2 linked regions of the Rubinisphaera margarita genome follow. The main gene of each other region encodes a partner of the protein of the gene in region 2 in a complex. Links are inferred from orthologs where the notes say so. Each region holds a gene or a part of one and is shown on either strand. Other genes may lie near its edges.

What was found.
Region 1: the proteins of tsaD (region 2) and tsaE are in contact, whole or in part, in a crystal structure (PDB 6N9A), measured with the Thermotoga maritima proteins. The link is inferred for Rubinisphaera margarita from one-to-one orthologs. Residues at the interface, in WP_004082750.1 of Thermotoga maritima: Cys10, Asp11, Arg49, His50, Leu82, Gly84, Gly135, Gly136, Glu154, Thr155, Leu156, Asp157, Asp158, Ser159, Glu162, Asp165, Lys166, Arg169, Leu170, Tyr175, Lys213, Thr214, Leu217, Tyr218, Gln221, Arg222, Asn324; in WP_004082108.1 of Thermotoga maritima: Leu37, Gly38, Lys46, Lys57, Val59, Lys60, Ser61, Thr63, Phe64, Thr65, Leu66, Met67, Val69, Pro71, Tyr82, Arg83, Leu84, Asp86, Asp88, Phe89, Asp93, Ile128, Asp130, Glu131, Arg134.

Annotation. Positions count from the first base shown.
Region 1 is NZ_JAKFGB010000012.1:198,808-209,629, reverse strand. What follows is about bases 4,518-7,212. They hold tsaE (tRNA (adenosine(37)-N6)-threonylcarbamoyltransferase complex ATPase subunit type 1 TsaE), read right to left. Parts: upstream 6,264-7,212; coding sequence 5,772-6,263; downstream 4,518-5,771. Other genes in these bases: L1A08_RS09380 (sodium/solute symporter), read left to right, coding at 6,734-7,212; L1A08_RS09385 (DUF485 domain-containing protein), read left to right, coding at 6,486-6,737; L1A08_RS09395 (beta-ketoacyl-[acyl-carrier-protein] synthase family protein), read right to left, coding at 4,518-5,166. Also shown: L1A08_RS09415 (uroporphyrinogen-III synthase), read left to right, coding at 1-268; L1A08_RS09410 (SixA phosphatase family protein), read right to left, coding at 293-802; L1A08_RS09405 (aldo/keto reductase), read right to left, coding at 827-1,804; asnB (asparagine synthase (glutamine-hydrolyzing)), read right to left, coding at 1,841-3,778; more of L1A08_RS09395, read right to left, coding at 3,877-4,517; more of L1A08_RS09380, read left to right, coding at 7,213-8,677; L1A08_RS09375 (hypothetical protein), read right to left, coding at 8,792-9,148; L1A08_RS09370 (hypothetical protein), read right to left, coding at 9,145-9,354; L1A08_RS09365 (hypothetical protein), read left to right, coding at 9,723-10,208; L1A08_RS09360 (formylmethanofuran dehydrogenase subunit A), read right to left, coding at 10,376-10,822. UniProt on the Escherichia coli protein: Required for the formation of a threonylcarbamoyl group on adenosine at position 37 (t(6)A37) in tRNAs that read codons beginning with adenine.
Region 2 is NZ_JAKFGB010000003.1:158,326-169,242, forward strand. The notes cover bases 4,468-7,257. They hold tsaD (tRNA (adenosine(37)-N6)-threonylcarbamoyltransferase complex transferase subunit TsaD), read left to right. Parts: upstream 4,468-5,241; coding sequence 5,242-6,273; downstream 6,274-7,257. Other genes in these bases: L1A08_RS00635 (S41 family peptidase), read left to right, coding at 4,468-5,022; L1A08_RS00645 (hypothetical protein), read right to left, coding at 6,385-6,600; floA (flotillin-like protein FloA), read right to left, coding at 7,048-7,257. Outside these bases: L1A08_RS00610 (triphosphoribosyl-dephospho-CoA synthase), read left to right, coding at 1-678; L1A08_RS00615 (6-pyruvoyl trahydropterin synthase family protein), read left to right, coding at 938-1,432; L1A08_RS00620 (branched-chain amino acid aminotransferase), read right to left, coding at 1,629-1,937; L1A08_RS00625 (VOC family protein), read left to right, coding at 2,416-2,886; L1A08_RS00630 (hypothetical protein), read left to right, coding at 3,021-3,338; more of L1A08_RS00635, read left to right, coding at 3,523-4,467; more of floA, read right to left, coding at 7,258-8,007; L1A08_RS00655 (DUF1553 domain-containing protein), read left to right, coding at 8,444-10,917.

The sequences.
Region 1 (10,822 bases), on a different replicon or contig from region 2:
TCAGGCGGCGTGCGACCAGCCGTTTGACGTCGTGATGTTCACCAGCGCCCAGCAGGTCGACAACGTCCTCGAAGCTGCGGATCGACTCGGGAAAAAGGACGATTGGCGGGCCAGCTTGAAACGAAGCTCGGTCGCCTCCATTGGACCGACCTGTAGCGACCGGCTGCGCGAACACGGCATTTCCATCGCCATGGAGCCGAGTCATCCCAAGATGGCTCATCTGGTTCGCGAAGCCATCGCCTTTGCTCAGCAGTCCTCCGCCTCCTGAGTCCGGTGACTTAGCGACCGCCGATCATTCCACTTCGGACGGAAGTTCTTTCGGGACCTGGAACGCGAGTTGCTTCACGTCCGAATGCCGGGTCAGTTCCCGCCAGCGTTCCAGCTGAGGAAACTCGAAGATCGCCGTCGCTGCTGTGGGAAAACGTCGGTCCTGTCCGGAGAACTGGGCGGTAAGCGACTCCATTCCCGGGTTATGGGCGATGACCATTACGGTACGACCGGCGCCGGCAACGTCTTTCACGCAATCGAGGATGAGACCGGGCGGTGCGTGATACAGATCCTCGATGTACTCAACAGTCGGAGTCTGGTGACTCCCTTGCTGCCAGAGATCGAACGTCTCGCGTGTTCGCGTCGCCGTGGAACAGAGACACCGATCGACTTCGATCTCCCGGGCGGTGACCCAGCGGCCCATTCGAGGGGCATCCCGTCTTCCGCGCTTGTTCAACGGACGATCGAAGTCCTGCAGATTGCCATCATCCCAGCTCGACTTGGCGTGCCGCATCAGGATCAGACGGAGTGCCACGGTGACGCCTTTCCGCGAGGATGACTATTCGTAGATTGGGCAGAACGTGTTGAAGGCCGCTTCGCAAAAATCTCCCGGATCGTTGAAGCGTCGGTTGCGATTGAGCCCCGAAATTGCCTGCATCTCGTCGTTGGTCAACTCGAAGTCGAACAGACTAAGATTCTCAGTCAGACGTTCCGGCTTTTCCGTTTTCGGGATGACGGCTGTCCCTCGCTGCACGCCCCAACGAAGCACGACCTGTGCGGGGCTCTTGCCCGTCCGCTCAGCAGCCGCTTTGACGACCGACTGTTCGAGGACGGATTCCTCCCGATCGGCCATATCGAGCGAGAGATACGACAAAGCCCCGAGCGGAGAGAAGCCGGTGACGGCGATCTGTTCCTTCTCGCAGTATTTGACGAGTTTCTCCTGGGTGAGATAGGGATGCAGTTCGACCTGGAGCACAGACGGACGAATGCGGGCGGCACTGAGCAGATCGCGAATCAACGATGTTCCGAAGTTCGAGATGCCGATGTGCTTGACCAGTCCATCATCGACCAGCTTCTCCATCGCCTTCCAGGTTTCCGCGATCGGTACCGGGTTCATTTCCATCTGCGGATTTGCGGCGTCTGGATCAGAAAACCAGCCCGGCGGATAGCGTTCGTCGAAGGGCACGAACTTCTGCGAGATCGGAAAGTGAATCAGATACAGGTCGAGGTAATCGAGCTGCAGATCGCTCAGCGACTTCCGGCAGGCGGCTTCGACATGCTCGGGAGCATGATACGTGTTCCAGAGCTTGGAGGTGACCCACAGGTCGTCGCGGCTGCAGTCACCGGCCTTGAGAGTCGACTGAATACCCTGCCCGACCTGCTCTTCGTTGCCGTAGTCGCAGGCACAGTCGAGATGCCGGTAGCCTCGTTGCACCGCCTCCTGAACAAGGCCGGCCGTTCGATCCGGATCGACTTTCCAGAATCCGTAACCAACCTTCGGGAGCTTATCGCCATTCTGCAGTGTCAGAAATTCCATCGTTGTCCCTCATCGTGCCGAAGGTGAAAATCAAAGTCAGTTTCCGATGCCCTTCCAGTCCGGAAGGTCGGCCATAGTCGGATCAATATACAGATGGTGCCAGAGCTGCGTGGAAATGACACCGATCATTCCCATATCCAGAGCATACCGCCCCAGCGATCGGGACTTTTGCTTCTTCAGGACCTGCAACGCTCGAGCAACTCCCGCAGGATCGAAATACCCGGCTTTCTGAAGAGCTTCAGGACTCAACAACTGTTGAACCCAGGAAGGTGCTCCGGGCCGCAGGAAGTTATTCGTGAGATGAGCACGGAACATCGTCTTGGGCCGCCCGGCAATCTGTGCCGGCAGCGTACGGGCGGCGACCTGCCGCAACAGCCACTTGTTCTCCTTACCGCGAAGCTTCATATCGATTGGCAGCTGCGCACAGAAATCGACAACGTCTTCGTCGAGGAACGGATAGCGTCCCTCGATAGAACTGTTCATCGTGATCCGGTCGCTCTTTCCGGCGAGCAGCAGACCGGGCAGCATGATCTTGAACCCCGCGTAGAGCGATTGATTCAAGGTCGACCAGCGTTGAATCCGGTCCTCGCACGCACCGGGGACGTCTTCGTACGGCGAGTAATCCTCGACATCCCGCCACATCTGCTCGGAATACAGGACTTCTCGGGCCTGGCCGATCAGTTCGTAGGAGGTCTGCTGGGCAATCCGTGTTCCGTAGAAGGCTTTCAGCGGAGCCTGATGTCGTCGACCACCCCCAACGACCCGCGGCAGGATGCGGCGAAACAGCCGGGCAACCGGATCGCCGGGCATGCGGTACTTTTGAGCCAGTCGAAACCAGATATAGCCGGCGAGCAATTCGTCAGCTCCTTCCCCCGTCAATGCAACTTTGAACCCGCGTTCGTGCACCCGTTTGGCAAGCAGCATCAGACAGGCTGTCGAGGTATCAAACACCGGCCCTTCGGTCGCCACAATCTGCTCGGGAAACGCCTGGGCGATCTCATGTTGAGAGATGGAAAGGACATCGATCGGACAATTAAGCACCCTGGCCGACTCTTCAGCCTGAAGACGCTCGTCGACTGGACCGGAATCCTGCAGCGAAAGCGAGAACGCCTGAATCGGCTTCTCGCGTGTTCGTGAAACCAGTCCGAGAACACTCGTGGAATCGAGGCCTCCACTGATGTAGCAGCAGACCGGAACTTCACTGAAGAGCCGCCGCTCAACCGACCTGGTCAGCAGCTGTTCGAATTCCTGAACCGCGACATCAGAATTAACAAATCGGCGTTCCTCACCGGCATCCGGGAAATCGAGGTCCCAATAGCAACGGACATTCACACGACCGTCCTGCACGGTCAGCTGGTGTCCCGGCGGGAGCATGTGAATGCCCTCGAAACAGGTTCGCTGATTGGGCATGCAGAAAAAGTTGAAGAAGTAGTCGAGCCCCTTGCGATCAGGTTTGGCTTCAACCATTCCGCTGGCGAGCAGTCCGCGAACTTCCGAAGACCAGAGCAACCACTTCCCGACGATTGTGTAATACAGCGGGGAAATACCAGCTCGATCTCGTCCGAGCAGCAGTCGTCTCTTGTTGCGGTCCCAGATGCTGGTCGCGAACTGACCGCGCGCCTTCAGAAAGACGTCGTCGCCATGTTCCTCGTAGAGATGCGCCCACACTTCGGTGTCGCAATGGGTCTGAAAGCGATGACCACGGGCCTGCAATTCCTCGCGAAGCCGAGGGTAATCGTACAGTTCCCCGTTGAAGGCGACCTGAATCTGGCCATCTTCGTTACCAATCGGCTGACGCCCATGGGCCACATCGATAATTGCGAGCCGTCGGGCTCCCAGAGCAACGCCCGCCTCCTGGTAATGATGCTCGTCATCCGGGCCACGATGCCGGATGGCCTGACACATCTGGGAGAGAGCTTGAGGAGGGAACTCTGGATGACCGTCGAGCGCAATCGCTCCGACAATACCACACACTTACTTGAATCCTTCCGCGAAGACGTAGTCGCGGAGACCCTGCAACGAGTGAGCGCCCCGCGAGAAGCAGCCTGCAAGGCGACAGGGTAACGAATCGACTAAACGGCGCGAAGCAGACAGGCCGTGCTTTGGCCCATTGACGTGCGATTTACACTCATGGCGATCGAGTTGTGCAGCGGAATCGTCTGGTCACGAATCACATTCAGCCGACAGCCCGGGTCCGGCGTTTCGTAGTTCAGAGTGACTGGCAGTTCGCGATGGTGCAGGGCCAGGATTGAACCAGCGAGCTCAACAGCCCCTGTCCCGGCATCGAACTGGCCGAAATAGCTTCCCAACGCCATGACTGGAACGCGGGACACATTGTCGCCCAGAGCCCGATGGTAGGACCGGGCTTCAACGAGATCGTCCCGCTGCGTGCTCTTGCCGTGAGCGTTGATGTGACCAACCTCAGCGGTATCGATCCCGGTCCGTCGCATCACCGAACGGATCGAAGCGACCAGCCCTGCTCCATGATTCTTCGGATCGGAACTGCGGCCGTCGCAGCCGGAGCCGACAGCCATGATTTCAGCGTAGATATTGGCCCCGCGGCGGACGGCGTGCTCGTAGCTTTCGAGAACGAACACGGCCGAACCTTCTCCGACCACGCTGCCGTCACGATCGCGGTCGAACGGACGACAGGCCCGTTCCGGATCGTCTTCGCGACGGGTCAGGCTCTCGAAGGAATTGAAGCGCGCCACATCGAACGGATCGGTCGCCGAGCTGCTGGCGCCCACGATCATGCAGTCGGCTGCTCCACGCTGAATCGTGCCCATCGCTTCGGCGAAAGCGAGCAGAGCCGAGGATTCGCGGCTCGTAATGGTATTGTTGTGCCCGCGGGCGTCGTGTTCGATGGCGACGTGACAGGCCGGCATGTTGGGGAGCTGACGCAGCAGCCAGAGCGGCGGAATCTTCCCCATTCGCTCCGAACCCCAACGATCGAACTGATCTTTCTGACTTCCTCCGCCATCGACACGGGCGGCTGCCACGAGTTCCTCAGGCGTCGAGGAAATGTGGCCCGAACCGAAGACCACGCCGAGTCGGTCGGGATCGACCTGTCCGCGGGACAGCCCGGCATCACGAAAACTCATGCTCGCGGCGGCGACACCCAGCTGGACGTCGCGGCTCATCACCTTGAGGAATTTTCGGTTGTAGATGTGCTGAACCGGATCGAAATCGTGGATCTCGGCTCCCACTTTGGAGGGGAGACGCGAGGAAGGGACGGACTTCAGAAAGCCAATTCCCGAGCGGGCGTCTTTCAGACTCCGCCAGAAGGCCTCTTTCCCGATCCCAATCGGTGAAACGACGCCGATGCCCGTAATGACTACGGGGCACACGTGTTGCGAATTCATTGTCCAGCCTGACCCTAGCGGCATGCGTCTGCATACCTCTGCGAAACGTCTGTGTGTTTCCTGACGGATCGGAGTTCCGCCTGTTTCGTGTTGAAGGCTACCGACTCAGCCAGCAGCCGTAACGGTCGCAATCGCACAGACCTGTCTGTATGGTCCCAATCAGGTCAGAGGACTGCAGATGGAGCGTTAATCACTGGAAAGAAAGGCGTTGCATGCTGCGCAGCCAAACCAACAGCGACCAACTGATTCAGGGTGGCTCGAACGTCCTGGAAGACATCCGAGTCGGGGGGGAAAGTGAGAGGGCTTCCGTGAACTCCCAGCCAAGGTTTGAATTCTTAACCGACGATTGGTCCGTTCCACCGGTTAGGAATGTTTGGTCGCGTCAAGCTGATCCATCTTCCACGATTCGGACCCCTCCGAACCGTTAGATCTGCGATGCATCAGCAGACATTGACCAATTAGATATTTCACCTCAGGTTCTCCAGTCTGTCAAGTCCAAACTTACTGCAACCAGTGGTCTTACCACCGATTCACACTGCCGTGGACGGTACAGATCCCCAGTTCCGCAGAACAGAAAATCGAGACCTCAAGGGCGATCGGATCATTCAGGAATGGAGTTCGGCGATCTCGGCGACGATCGACCGGGCGACCGCGCCCTCAGCGGAAAGATTATAGACTCGTTCCGTCGGGCCGGTGACATCAATCGAAATCGAAAGCCCGTCTCTGGGGAGAAACTCTGCAAATCGACTCGCCCACTCGACGAGACTGATCCCCTTCCCTTCGAGCAACTCATCCGCTCCCATCTCATAGAGCTCGTCTTCATCGACCACGCGATAGAGATCGAAATGGTGCAGCAGATAGTCGCCGAGATAGTGCTGAACGATCACGTATGTCGGGCTGTTGACCCCCTGACTGTCGACGCCGAGAGCTTCCGCGAAGTTCCGTACGAAGCAGGTTTTCCCCGCTCCGAGTTCTCCGTCGAGGCGGATGATGAGCCCGGGTTCGGCTTTCAGTGCAATCTGCGCGGCGAGGCGAGCGGTTTCCGCCTCGCTGTGACAGACCACCTGGATCGAACGTTCGGGATTGTCGTCATTCATCGTCGGACCTCGTCGCGTTTTAAAGGGCAGCGTGACCTTGGCAAAGAGTTGCGGCGGAGGGAGCACCACCACTTCGAGGCAATTCTTTACTCGATTCGTCTGGTCGCCCGATTTGTAACATTCTGAGTTTCGCCCGGAAAGTGCCGTCGCTATGCTGTGAAACTCTTATCAACATTCCGTGATGAGTCCCGACCCCTCCAGACTTCAGACCAAGAGGACTTCATGTTCGATTCCCCGAATGGTCGCATTGCGATGATTCTCTTCGCGGTGTACCTCGTGCTGTACTCCGGCTTCATGCTGATCAATGTGTTCGCCCCCGCCCTGATGGACAAGACTCCTCTGGCCGGTGTAAATCTTGCCATCTGGTATGGTTTTCTGCTGATTGCGGCGGCAATCTTTCTTGCGTTCCTGTACGGAGCACTCTGTCGCCCGAACGAAGAGGATCCCAACCGCACGAAAGGGGGTCAGCAGTGATTTACGAACCCTCTGCTCTTGCGACTATCGTCTTCTTTGCGTTTGTCGGGATCACCCTGGGACTCAGCTTCTGGCTGGGACGGCAGGCGAAATCCTCTCAGGGCTACTTCGCCGCTCACGGTCAGATTCCCTGGTTTGTGAACGGAGTCGCCTTTGCCGGCGACTACCTGTCAGCCGCATCGTTCCTCGGTATCTGCGGGATGATCGCCTTCTATGGCTACGATGGGTTTCTCTATTCCATCGGCTATCTGGCTGGCTGGATTGTCGCGTTGTTTATCGTGGCCGAGCCGATGAAGCGACTCGGGAAGTTCACCTTCGCCGATGCTCTCAACTCCCAATTCGATTCCCCCGGCATTCAGATCGCGGCTGGAATCAGCACTCTGGTGGTCAGTATTTTCTATCTGATCCCTCAGATGGTCGGCGCCGGTGCCCTGGTGACTCCTCTGCTCGGTTTCGATCACTGGGTGGGCGTCGTGATCGTCGGTGCCACAGTGATGCTGATTGTCGTAACGGCCGGGATGGTTTCGACCACCTGGGTGCAGTTTCTGAAAGGCTCGCTGCTGGTCTTCTTCTCCGCGTTGATGACCATCATGCTGCTGGCGCGAGGCTTCGCAGTCGACGACGGTGGGCAGGACGGACACAAGTTCCGTACCCTCGGGCCATACAGCCCCGGTCAGCTGGCAGCCGGTGAGATTGTCGAAACCGACGGCCAGACCTGGACCGTTGTCGATTCCTCGAAAGCCTGGCAGGACACAGACTTCGTTCAGCTCGAGCAGGATGGCGTGGTCACAGTCTGGCATGAAGTTGCGGCCGAAGATGGTCAGGTTCGGCTGACGGAAGCTCAGTCCGTCGCCGAGACCGAAGCGGGACAAATTCTGATCAACGGGCTGCCGAAGGGCAAAGGCGAAGGCGAAGCCGTTCTGCATCCGACCGGCTATCTTTCGGACCTTCCTGGCGACCAGGAAGAAACTGGTCCGGTGGGTCCGCTGGGATTCTTCAGCACGCTCCAGGAGAGTACGGTCATTCGCTGGCCGAAGGAGATCGTCTTCGAGGAAGATACGAAGACGACGGTCTTTTATCAGAAGCCGACTCCCGGCAGTCAGGTTCTGCGACCGGGCGAATACCCCGGTTTTCAGGGCATTCGAAGCGACCGCCTGATCGACAAACTGAACTTTCTTTCGCTGATGCTGGCTTTATTCTGCGGAACCGCGTCGCTGCCGCATATTCTGATTCGCTACTACACGGTCAAAGATGAGACTGCAGCTCGGAAGAGTACCATCGTCGGCATCTCAGCGATCGGATTCTTCTACATTCTATCGCTCTATATCGGACTGGGAGCGATGACGAGCGGGGCTCTGGACGTGACCAACAGCAATATGGCCGCCCCTCTGCTGGCCCGCAGTATGGCGGAATGGCTGTTTGCCGCAATCTCAGCCATTGCCTTCACCACGGTTCTCGGTACCGTCAGCGGCCTGATTCTCGCTTCTGCGGGAGCAGTGACTCACGACCTAGTCGGCCGCCTGTCGGCACACAAGCTCAACGATAAAGAGCAGGTCCGGCTGGCGAAGTTCTCGTCGGTGGGCGTGGGCATCATCGCGATCGTACTGGGTATCGTCTTCGAAAAAATGAACGTGAGCTATCTGGTCGGCTGGGCATTCAGCGTCGCTGCGTCCGCGAACTTGCCGTCGCTCGTGATGCTGTTGTTCTGGAAAGGCACGACCAAGGAAGGGATCATTACGGCGTTGCTCGTCGGTATGACCAGTTCTCTGGCGTGGATTCTACTTTCGGCTGACACGTTTACGCAGGTCTATGGAATGAGTGCCGAAAACGCGCTGGTACCGTTCAGTCAACCGGGGATCGTTACGATTCCGCTCGGCTTCCTGACACTCATCGTCGTGTCGCTGATGACTCAACCGAAACGGGAAGAAACGGTCGCATAATCGAGGCCGTGTCTCTATAAAAAAGCCCCGGCTCGCAAACAACTGCGGGCCGGGGTTTCTTCATAAGGCGGATCAAAACGTATCGCTCACGCCTCATTCAGTATTCGGAAGTAATCAATCGTTCGTCGCGGAACTGATATTGGCCGGCTTGGCCGGTTCCATTCCTTCTTCGTGTGGGAAGTTCGTTCCCCAGCGAACGATCTCGTCGTATTTGTGCTGAAGCCGTTTTGTGATTCCTGAGAGTTCGCTGCCGCGATGCAGCACATTGTCCTCACAGCAATCCAGAACTCGCTCCTGAAGTTCGGTCTGCAAAGTTTTCTCGGACGTTCGGGCAAACCCGCTCATGACCAGTGACTTCAAAAGCTTGTCGCTTCGCTCTTCGAGTTCGCTGTAATCTCCCTGCAGGGAGGCACAACAAAGCTCAGTCAGCGAATCCAGAACAGCTTCACACTGCGAATTTGTGTCGCTCATTTGTCACCTTCAATCGGAGTATCGATGTCGATATCGTCGTCGGTCGTGGGATCGAGGTCGATATCTTCATCGCCTCGTTCCACCTTGGGACCTTCGAGTTCGATTCGACTGGAATCGTCGGTCGTGTCGACGCGTGCCTCACAACCGGCCATACACAGCATGCCAAGCGCCAGGATCATGCTCGCCAGAAAGTATTGCGTCATCATCTCCACCTCACTCTTTCTTGCCGACGGTCTGAATTCGGTTCAGTGAGTGTCCAATTACGCAAACGTCGTGCCGCCTGATCAACGGCATTCTTTTTCCACAGTTCGAGACGCAGCCCCCGCAGCCGGGAATCTCGTAACCTCCTTATCCATCGAGACTTAAATACCTTCTCTCGCAGAGAAAACCGACGGAATTGCTCTCGCATTTTTGCTCCGAATGGATGATCATCCATCAGCCTGGTGCGAGATCGCACTGATTCGCCACTGTCTGGCAGTCTGAATACACGCGGTCGACCTGGCTGGAACTTCTGAAGCGGTTTACCCACAATACTTTACGACTTGTCCCTGATCTCCGATGAAAGGCCCACCGGATGGCGGAAGAAACTCGAGCGATTTTTGTGTCCGATGAAGAGCGAGCTGTGGAGCTGATCGCCAAATTCCTCCAGGAAAAAGGGATCGCGGTCGAGGTCGTGCATCACATGCCCGAATCAGACGGCGTGGGACTGACCCCATTCTCAACGTCGCAATCGACCAACCACCTCGAAGTACTGGTGAAAGACGCGTCCCAGTTGCAGGATGCCCGTCAATTGCTCACCCGCCACAGCAGCGAGATTCTGGAACAGGCGCAGGTGGTCGACCTTCAACCTGCCGAGGTCATTGTCGAATGCGAGGACTGCGAGAAGACCAATGTTTACCCGGGACAGCTCCAGGGAACCGTTCAGGAATGCGAACATTGCGGCTCTTATCTCGACGTGCCCGGCGGAGACGATCAGTTCGACTGGTCCGTGGTCGACGAGACAGTTGCCGAGGATGAGATGGACCAGGAAGAGGACCCCGACGCCGACGCCTGGGGATAGAGCATTTTCTTGCTTCCTGCAGTCGCATTTTAAATTTCCTCTGGAGTGAATCGCTCTCAAAACTCGAAGCGAGTTGTCCCGTGGAAAATCGGACAACTCGCCCGATCCAGTCCGGAACTCAACCAGGGAGAGAGTGGAGATCACCCGCTCCAGCTGAACCCGTCTGTTCAATCGGTCGGAAAGCAGGGTGACTCTTCGCGGTCGATGGCGTAGTTACCGTACCGGATCGAATAGTTCTCGTTGAACCAGTCCTTCCGCTGCCGCCCAAATTCGTCGTCGTAGGTCAACTCGGGTGTCAGCAGGCTTCCGGTTCCGGGCGTGGCCAGTTCGCCTTCCCTCGAGACAATGCTTCCCTCTTTGAACACGAGCCGAGGCCGCTGAAACATTTCGGTCAGATTCGACTGCGGTCGATAGATTGTGACATCCGCGGCGGCTCCTGACCCGAGATGCCCTTTATCGGTGAGCCCCAGCATCTTCGCCGGCGCTGCCCGGGTAATAATGGCGATCTCCGAAAGGCTGTATTCGCGCTCGAGATCACGCAACGGCGAACGGTCAGCCAGCTGTTCGGGCATGCGGCCGATCATCTCTTCCCGAAAACTGCGATCCATGAGCAG
Region 2 (10,917 bases):
TCTCATCGCGGCGTCGGACGGGCGATTCTCGACACCAGCAAAGCCGTCCGCCTGCAGGTCGGGAAGAACACCAATCTCGGCATCATCCTGCTGCTGGCGCCGTTGCTGACCGCCGCCCAGGAAGGACCCATCGAGGCGAGTATTTCCGATGTGATCGACCGCATGACTGTCGAAGACTCGAAGCAGGTTTACGAGGCGATCCGCACCGCCCGCCCGGGGGGGATGGGCGAGGTGGCTAACCAGGATGTCTCTCAGGAGCCAACCGCACCCATTCGCGAGATCATGCAACTGGCCGCTGACCGCGATCTGATCGCCCGCCAGTACGCGAACAGCTTCGCGGACGTGCTCGGCTTCGGAAGCGAACGCCTTCAACAGTGGTGGACCCGCTGTCCTGAATCACGAGAGACCGCGATCATCGGTCTGCATCTCGACTGGATGGCCAACTATCCCGACTCTCTAATCGAACGAAAATGCGGCCGCGCAACCGCTGAAGAAGTGAGCCGCAAGGCCTCCGCACTCCTGGAAGCCGGCTGGCCGGAGGCACCGGAATCCGCGGAAGCCTTCACGGAATTCGATACCTGGCTTCGCAGCGACGGTAACCGCCTGAACCCCGGGACCTCAGCCGACCTGGTAGCCGCGTGCCTGTTTGTGGGATTGTGCGAAGACACGATTCGCTAAACTTTACGGCAGGCCCTACCCCCAACCGTAGCGGCGGCATCCTGCCGCCGAATGCGTGTCATTCTGGAACAGATAGGCGGCGCCGACGATTGCGTTGCTGCTGCGAAAAGCTGGTTGATTGACCTGCTTCACAAACGCGAGAGCCAAGTCTATTCGCCGGCAGGATGCCGCCGCTACGAGGCGGTTCATTGAACCGTCGACCGATTACGTCTGCCTCCGGCATCCTCCTCTTTCGAACTCTCAAGCAAGACCCTCTGACATGCCTCAGCCATCCTTCCGCGTTCGGGTGACCAAAGACCATCTGGTTTTCAGTGCCGCTCACTTTATTACGTTCAACGGCAACATCTGCGAACGGCTGCACGGGCATAACTGGCGGGTCGCCGTGGAAGTCACCGGGGGACTGGATGAGAATCGATATGTTTTCGACTTCATCGCTCTCCGGGATGCGACGCAGAATCTCGTGAATGAACTCGATCATCGGGTGCTGTTGCCCGAGTCGCATCCGATGATCCGGGTCACCGATCATGGTCACGAGGTTGAAGCAACATTCGAAGAACGACGGTGGATCTTCCCTCGAGAAGACGCCGTTATTCTGCCGGTGCAGAATACGACCGCTGAAGAGATTGCGCAGTGGATGGTTCAGCGGCTGGTTGATGACGTCATAAAAAAACATCGACACGAACTGCAGAGCGTTCGTGTCGATGTTGAAGAGAACTTCGGCCAGTGGGCTCAGTGTGAATTACAGCTCCCGTAGGAGCTGGTGCGAGGTGCACTTTAGTGGACTCAACCTGAGAGGTGGTGTCAGTGTCAGGCGATGAGTCGGGTCTTCACTGGCCCGGCCGGAGTGCTTGGAGCAGTGTACTTTTTGGTGTGACCGTCCGGTCCGCGAAAGATGCAGCGTTTCAGGCGATTCAACGCTCATTCGCGGATAGACGGTAGAGCGATTCGCTCTAGTAGTTTTCCGGGGTCGGTCTGACATCGCAGGTCACATCGCAGCTGTCGTCGCACTGATCCCATTCGTCGTTGTAGGTGCTGCCAGCGATGCTTCCCTTGTGACCGGCGGTCCCGTTGTAGGCGAAGTTCTGATTGATGCTGCCGAAGGCGGCTCCGACGTCTTCGAGCTCCTGATTGACGTTGAAGGCGACTTCCGAAAGTCCAACGACCATTCCCAGGACACAGATGGTGGCGACCAGGACCAGTTCAGCCGAGATGATGAAGCCAGCTTCGTCGTTGTACAGAGCGTTGATGATGTTCGTCATTGTTGTGGTCTCCAGAAGGTGTTTATTCGAAGTGTGGTGGTTGTTTGGTGAAGGGAGATAAAGCAGGCAGTGTGCCAGTCCCGCCGCCGCTCGGACGAGAGCTGCGGAAATCCCCATCGCGTTGGGATTCTAAGTTCCTTCTGTAAAGCTATTTAGGACAAATCGAAAAACTGTAACGAATCGTTGACAGTCCGCTTACAGCCGGCTCAGGCGATGTTGTGCTTTATCCACACCCAGCATCCGCGCCGTTGTCGGCGCGATGTAACTCACCGTGTAGTAACGGCTTAAGTCCACGTTTTCGAAAAACAACGTGTTGCCGTCGCACCACACGGCGACCCCTGCCCTCGGGCACGCGAACCGAAGCCTGAAAAAATCTGGAAACATGTCCCGAGACGGTCGATGGGGCAGAGTCCCGTTCGACTGAGTTTGAGATGCGTGAAGCTCACGAGTGCCCCGAACTCTTTAGAAGGAATCTGTAATGCAATTGATCACTCCGTTTCTCTGGTACAACACCGAAGCTGAAGAAGCCGCCCGCTTCTACACCTCGATCTTTCCAGACTCGAAAATTCTGAGCACGTCCTACTACGGCAGCAACACGCACATGCCGGAGGGAACCGTGATGACGGTGAATTTCGAACTGGCCGGACAGAAATTCGTCGCGATGAACGGAGGGCCGAACTATCCGCTGACGCCGGCCATTTCGTTCATGGTCGAAGTCGATTCTCAGGAGGAACTCGATCGCTACTGGGATGCGTTGTCTGCCGGAGGGGAGCCGGTTCAGTGTGGCTGGCTGACGGATAAGTTCGGACTGTCGTGGCAGATCACTCCGCCGGAACTGCTGCAGATGATCGAAGATCCGGATTCCGCTCGAAAAGAACGGGCGATGGGAGCCATGATGCAGATGGTCAAACTCGACCTCAACAAGCTCCGCGAGGCTTACAACGCCTGAGATCGCGGCTGCCAGATGCGGTAGATCGGTTCTGCTTCCGGACGATGTGCCGGTTTTCCTGACTTGCTGGGAATCCGGCTTGTCGGAATCTATTCTTAGCAGGCAATTTTCTAAACAGAGCGGAGCAAGCTGAGATGAATTATCTGGTTATCCACGTCGATCTGGAACAGATCGAGCACTTCGACGGAGACGCCATCGTTGCGGATCTGGAGCAGACCGGCGTTGACGTCGAACTGGAAGAAGGGCCTCCCGATGAGGCTTACGTCGATATTTTCTGCACATCGCGGCGGAAACTTCTGCCCGTCTGGCAACATGTCCAGAAGCTGCTGGCTGCGAACGCCGCTCTCGCTGACGCGTCGATCGTCTGCTGCACCGGGGAAAATGGCTGGGACGACTACTATCTCCTCCATGGAGCCGGCGAAGACGAAACGGTTGATGTTCTGGAAGCTTAGTTCGACTCTTCGCGAGGCTCCGAAGCTTACGAAAGGCGTTTCAGTCGCGATCGGCTTCCCGAACGATGCATCTTGTCCAAGTCTTAACGATGACTTAGAATAAGTTGCCCCACGGTCTCGCCTTCCAGGACGTAGTCGTAGTGAGGCCGATGGACGAAAATCGCTTTTCAAGAGGAGCCGTCTGATGCGGAATTCCGCCAACTTTGCGTGGCTGATGTGTTTGTGCCTGTCGTTGTCCGTGGTTTGGGTGAAGGTGACTCACGCCGAGGAGGATGAGGCGGACACCTACGAACTGATGCGGCTGTTCGTGGATACGTTTGAGGAAATTGACGACAACTACGTCAAAGACATTGACCGTCGCGAGCTGATTGAGGCGGCTGTCCAGGGCATGCTGGCCAAACTGGACCCTTATTCCAACTACATCAGCCCCGATGACCTGGCCTCGTTCGAACAGGATGTGCAGCAGGAGTTCGGCGGCATCGGCATCCAGGTTCACTTCGACCCGGATCATCGGCAAATCGTGGTGATGACACCACTCCCCGGCACTCCCGCTTACAAAGCCGGAGTTCGCGCTGGCGATCGCATCATCAGCATCGAAGGCCAGAACGTTTCGGAGTTCGAGGTCGGCAAAGAACTCGCAACTGCGGTGAAACTGCTCAAAGGCCCTGCCGGTGCCAAGGTCACGATCACCGTGAAGCATGAACCGGAAGATCCCCTTCAGGGAGCTGCCGTCACCGAGACAGACACCGACGAAGTCTTCGAGGACGAGCCGGTGGAAGTGAAAAGCCTGATCGAAAAGCTTGAGATCGAGCGGGACGTGATCAAAGTCGCGACCGTCATGGGTGATCGTTACAACGCGGACGGCACCTGGGATTTCATGATCGATGACGACAAGAAGATCGGCTACATCCGTCTGTCTCATTTCAGCCGCAACAGTGCGAGCGAACTCCAGGCGGCCTTGAAGCAGCTGGAAAAAGAAGGCATGCAGGGGCTGATTCTGGATCTCCGCTGGAATCCGGGCGGACTGCTGACTTCCGCGACAGAGATCTCGGACCTGTTCGTTGAGTCCGGAAAGATCGTGAGCACCAAAGGCCGCAATACTCAGGAACGAACCTGGCGCGCCAAGAAGCGAGGCACGTTCAGCGGCTTTCCAATGGCCGTGATGATCAACCGGTTCTCGGCTTCGGCCAGCGAAATCGTAAGCGCCTGCCTGCAGGATCACGGCCGGGCCGTCATCATCGGCGAACGGTCCTGGGGCAAAGGGAGCGTGCAGAACATCATCGAACTCGAAGATGGCGACAGTGCCCTGAAACTGACCACCGCCAGCTATCACCGTCCGAGCGGCAAGAACATCCATCGCTTTCCCAAGGCCAAGCCGGAAGACGAATGGGGCGTGATGCCGGATGACGGATACAAGGTCGAGTTCACGACGAAAGAGATGATCGAGTACCGAAAGTATCGCAGCGAACGGGATGTGCTGAGCGAAAACGGACCGGAAGAAAGCGACTATGTCGATCAGCAGCTGAAGAAGGCTCTGGAGCACGTCCTTTCTGAACTCAATCCTGAGGATGAAGCACGGGAGGCCAAGGAAAAGCCGGAAGACGCCGTGGCTCCGGCTGATGGCAAGAAGGCCGCCTTCATTCCGCGATCGTTCTTTGTGGTGCCCGCGATCACGGTGCTCTAGAGCAGTTTACTTTTTGGTGTAACCGTTCGGTCCGCGAAAGATGCAGCGTTTCAGGCGATTCAACGCTCATTCGCGAACATACGGTAGAGCGGTTTCCAGGCGTAACCGGCAACGGGCCGAGCGATTTGCTCTGGAATCTGTGCATTGAAGTGACGGTCCATTGCCGGGCTTGCCCGCAGTGGACCTTTTTTATTGTCGAAGTGGAACCGAACTCGACTTATGGCCGAATTGCTGCTCTCTCTCGAATCGACATGCGACGAAACTGCTGCCGCCGTGATCCAACGAGACGGAACGGTCTTAAGTTCGATCGTTTCTTCTCAGACTGATCTCCATGAGCGTTACGGCGGCGTTGTGCCTGAAGTGGCCGCTCGCGCCCACCTCGAACGCATTCTGCCCGTCATCGATCGATCACTGCAACAGGCGGGCGTGCAGCTGAATCAGCTCTCCGCGGTTGCCGTCGCTACTCATCCGGGCCTGATTGGGTCATTGCTTGTGGGGGTGACCGCGGCCAAGACGCTGGCGATGACACTCGACGTTCCGTTGATCGCCATCGACCATGTCACCGCCCACATCTACGCCTGTCAGATGGTGTCCAGAGAGAAGATCTTTCCAGCGGTTGGCCTGGTGGTGAGTGGCGGCCACACGAACCTCTACGATTGCCGCGATGCCCTGACGGCGACTCTACTCGGGTCGACGATCGATGACGCCGCCGGGGAAGCCTTCGATAAAGTCGCGGCTATTCTTGAGCTGCCGTATCCGGGGGGGCCTTCGATTCAGAAGTGTGGCGAGCAGGGGAATGAAGATGCCTTTCCGTTCCCGCGTTCGTTCTACGATCAGTCACGACTCGCGTTCAGTTTCAGCGGATTGAAGACAGCCGTGCTCTACGAAGTTCGGGGCAAACCGGGGCACCAGAACGTCCCGCCGCCGATGACCGATCAGCGCCGAGCTGATATCGCGGCCTCCTTCGAGAAAGCGGTTGTTGAAGTCCTGGTCCGAAAGTGCGAACAGGCACTCGCGCAGACGGGGGCGAAAAATCTGTGCGTCGGAGGCGGAGTGGCAGCAAATCGACGGCTGAGAATTGCTCTGCAGAAAATGGCCGGGAAGCGTAGGATTAAGCTGGTCGTCGCTCCCATGGAGTACTGCACCGACAACGCGGCGATGGGGGCGATCGCCTGGGAGAAGTACGAACGCGGACTGTTTGCCCCACTTAATATCGATCCGACTCCCGGGCTTGTTCGCGCTCCGATGTGAAGCCGCCCGCAGGCCGCTCCGTCGCGGATTGCTTTCACCCAGGCAAAATGAAGAAAAGCCGCGACGGGAATCCCATCGCGGCTCTTTAGATTCTCTGTGCGCGCTGGCAGCTTACGAATTCATTGCCATTTCAGCAGGGGCGTTTCCTTCAATCACATCTGCCAGGCGGCGAACTTCTTCGAGTTCTTCGCGGCGGGCTTTGATGGTTTCCGCAGTCGGATCTTCGCGGCGGAGACGGATGGAGCTGGCAATATAACGAAGGCCTTCGAGCAGGAGTTCCTGTTGACGGCCGGTGATTTCCACAGTCATGCGATCATTCGTGGACATGATTCAAAATCCTTATTTGAAACGCGGCTGCAGAACTTCCTGTTTCAGTGGCCGACTTTGTAAACGTTCCCGTCGTCTGGCAGGTCAGCCCGACCTGTCTGTGTGACGATTACTGGATGTTATGGTAGCAACTGTCAGACCAAACTCAATCGATTACAGTTCTGGCTGCGGGCAAACTCTCGGAAAGGGGAGAACTGAGAACGGTTACGCCCCGGCGGAGTGGTCGGAACGTGTCAGTATTGACCCACGTCTTTATTATCGAACTTCCCGGCGTCCAAATTTGCTTTCGCTGTCCGGGAGCTTACGACGGCTACAGACGGTCTTTTGCGAAATTATGCAAATCCGTTTCAATCGTTACGCAAACCTTACAACGGCCAGTGGTCTTCGTCCGGCCCGGGCGCCCGTCAACTCAACAGGCGACGCTGAAAGACCCGGCAGGCGGATCGTTCAATTTGAGCCGTTGTTCTCATGTGTGTCGTGTGCACGCCAGTTGCCGTTGCGGAACGATTCGGCCATGGCTTTGGGAACATTCGCCTCAGCCAGGACGACGCGAGCCCGGTTTTCCTGGGTGAGGGCGACCATCTCGGCTTCGGTAGCGACGGCACGAGCCCGCTTTTCTTCCGCCCGGGCACGGGCCACACGCATGTCTGCTTCGGCCTGATCGCCCTGCAGTCGAGCCCCCACGTTGTCTCCCACATCGATATCGGCGATGTCGATCGAAACGATCTCGTAAGCGGTTTGCGAATCGAGACTCTTGTTAAGCACGGCTTTCGCGATCAGCATCGGATTGGCGAGCACATCTTTGTGGCTTTCGCTCGAGCCAATGGCCGAGACGATTCCCTCACCAACGCGGGCAATAATTGTATCTTCTGTGGCTCCACCAATCAGCTGAGCCAGGTTCGTCCGAACAGTCACGCGGGCACGGGCTTTGAGTTGAATGCCATCCTTCGCCACCCCGTCCAGCGTATTCCGGGAATGACGACGGGGATCCGGGCAGTCGATGACTTTGGGGTCGACGCTCGTTCGCACAGCGTCCACGACATCGCGGCCCGCCAAATCGATCGCCGAAGCCGTGTCCCAGTCGAGATCGATGCTTGCTCGCTGAGCGGCGATCATCGCCTGAACGACGCGGCGAATGTTTCCGCCGGCCAGATAGTGAGCTTCAAATGCAGCCGTTGGAATCTTCGGCAAACCGGCCTGCACGGCCATCACGCGGGCATCGATGATACTCGTCGGGTTCACCTTACGCAGCGACATCAGCACGAGGCGAATCGGATTGACGTGGGCTCCGGTTACGAAACCACGCAGCCAGAGATGGAAGTACTTCGTGAAGAGTACGAACAGCACGATACCCATGATGACCGCGAGAACGATCGCGGCGAAGATGATTAACTCTTGTGGGATCATGGTGGTTGTCTTTCTCAGGTGCGGCAGAGTTTTATGAACCCCGGGAGGGCAATGGTTCGCCTTCGATTGAGTTTACTTCGCCAAACTTCCTCCATGCAAGCATTGCTGCGGCAGGTTCGCCGTTCCGAGCCGGAACAGTTGGCAAACGAGCCCGCCCCGGCTCGGAATCCCTCGAATGCCCCCTGCCGCAGGGACTGTCTGAAGTTGGCTATTGAGAAAGTCGTCTTACTTCCGGTATAAAGGGAGATAGATCGGCCCGGACTGATGCGTCCCGGCCGCAGCTTCCGGTGCGTTTCCGCTCCGTGACTCTCCGCTCTTCCGAGGTCGCTGCATGAAGATTGTATTCGCAACAACGCGAACTCGTAGTGTCCGATCGCTGCGACTTTTTCCGAGCTTACTCGTAATCGCGTTCTGTTTTCTATGCGCGGCGTCTCCCGTGCTCAGCGGACCGGTCGACTTTGAGAAGCACGTCCAGCCGATTCTCCGGCAGCATTGCTTCCGCTGTCATGGCGAATCTCACGACAAAGGCGGTCTGCGGCTGTCTCGACGCGAAGCGGCACTCGGTTCCGCGGATTCCGGCGAATCGATTATCACGCCCGGGAAGCCCGACGAGAGCCTGTTAATTCACCGAATCGCGGATCCTGATTACGGCGATGTGATGCCGCTCGATGGAGAACCGCTGTCGACCGAGCAGATCGCAGTGCTCCGGCAATGGATTACCGAGGGATCGAACTGGCCCGATTCCGCCGCTGTCAGTCGACACTGGGCGTACGAACCGATCGCTCGTCCGGAGCTGCCCGAAGTTCAAGAACAACCGTGGATCCGCACTCCGGTGGATCACTTCATCCTCTCGCGTCTCGATGAAGAAAAACTGAAGCCGGCTCCTGATCAGGATCGCGCCGGCTGGCTGCGGCGAGTTTCGCTCGCTCTGATCGGCTTGCCGCCGACTCCGGAAGACGTCGCCGAGTTCGTGAGTGATGATTCCGTCGACGCCGAACGAAAAGTTGTCGACCGCCTGCTGGCATCACCCCGGTTCGGAGAGAAGTGGGCCGTGGGCTGGCTCGATCTGGCTCGCTACGCGGACTCCAACGGCTTTCAGGCCGATCAACTCCGCGACAGCTGGGCCTACCGAGACTGGGTGATTGAGGCCTTCAATCAGAACAAGCCGTTTGACGAATTCGTGATCGAACAACTCGCCGGTGATCTGCTTCCGGACGCCACCGCGGATCAGCGGATCGCAACCGGTTTTCATCGGACGGTCACCTGCAATGTGGAAGCGGGAGTGCATCCTGAAGAGAACCGCATCAATCAAGTGTTCGACCGGGTTAACACAACCGGCACGGTCTTCATGGGGACTTCGATGGAATGCGCCCAGTGTCACGATCACAAGTACGATCCGTTTACACAGACCGACTACTATCAGCTGTTTGCCTACTTTAATAACACCCCGCTTGAAGTGAAGCAGACGGCTGGGGTCACGTTCGACTTTTACGGCCCGTCGATGGAACTTCCGATGGAGCCTGAAGAAGCGGATCGTCGTTCCGAGTTAAAAGCCGAACTCGCCAAGTTGCAGGAACAGCGAGACCAGCGACTGCAGGAGGCTGAGACTGAGTATGAACAATGGCTGGCCGACTTGCGGGATGACGCCGGGGAAGCCGACTGGCAGCCGCTCACTGTCGTTGAGTTTAACACGACCGGCGGCGAAACCTGGGAAGCTCTCGACGATCAGTCGATTCTGGTCACCGGCAAGGTCCCCGACAAAACCACCTACACCGCCATCGTGCAGTCGGAGTTGAAGAAACTCACGGCGCTCCGCATCGAAGCGCTGACGCATCCTGAGATTCCGGGACACGGGCCGGGGCGTGGCGATCCGGTTCGCAGCAATTTCATTCTGAGTGAGTTCGTGGTCACGAAAATCGGAAGCGACCGCGATCAGAAGATCGAACTGACGGCAGCCGCCGCTGATTACTCGCAGCCACGCTGGGAAGTTCCCAAGGCAATCGACGGCGATCCGTCGACCGGATGGGCCATCGGTCAGGAGTTTCAGAAGCCGCACTGGGCCCGCTTCCAGCTGCTCAAGCCAACAACCTTCGCCAATGACGACCGACTGCGGATCGAGATGGTGCAGAACTACGGGCGCGGGCGAACGATTGGCCGTTTCCGCCTTTCGGCCTTTGCGGGCGATCCACTTCTGCTCGATGTTCCAGAAGAACTTCAGCAGCTGGCCGCGAAAGAGAAGCGGTCCAGGGCGGAGGAGAATAAACTCCGCGACCACTTCAATGAAGCGGACCCTCAGCTGACCCGGCTTGATCGCAAGATGAAGGCGGTTGAGAAACAGCTCAATGCGCTGGCCCCGCCGACAACTCTGGTGATGGTCGAAATGGAGGAGCCGCGAAAGACCTGCGTGCTGAATCGCGGCGATTACCTCTCGCCCGGTCAGGAGGTTTCTCCGGCTGTTCCCGCGTTGTTTCAGGGCAGTGCAGGGGAGTACCCGGAGAATCGACTCGGATTCGCCCAGTGGCTGGTCAGCGATGAGAATCCACTTCTTGCCCGGGTAACCGTCAACCGCTGGTGGGCCGAGCTGTTCGGTCACGGTCTGGTGGCGACGACGGAAGACTTTGGGACTCAGGGAGAGCCGCCGACGCATCCGGAACTGCTCGACTGGCTCGCCAGCGAACTTCGTGAAAACGAGTGGTCGATGAAACATGTACTGAGGCAGATCGTTCTTTCCTCCACTTTCCGGCAGTCGTCGCGATTCACACCGGAGCTGCTGGAAGGTGATCCGAAGAATGAACTCTACGCACGTGGACCGCGCTTTCGCCTGACGGCTGAGATCGTTCGCGACAATGCGCTGGCCATCAGCGGGCTGTTGTCTGAAGAGATGTCCGGTCCGCCGGTCATGCCCTACCA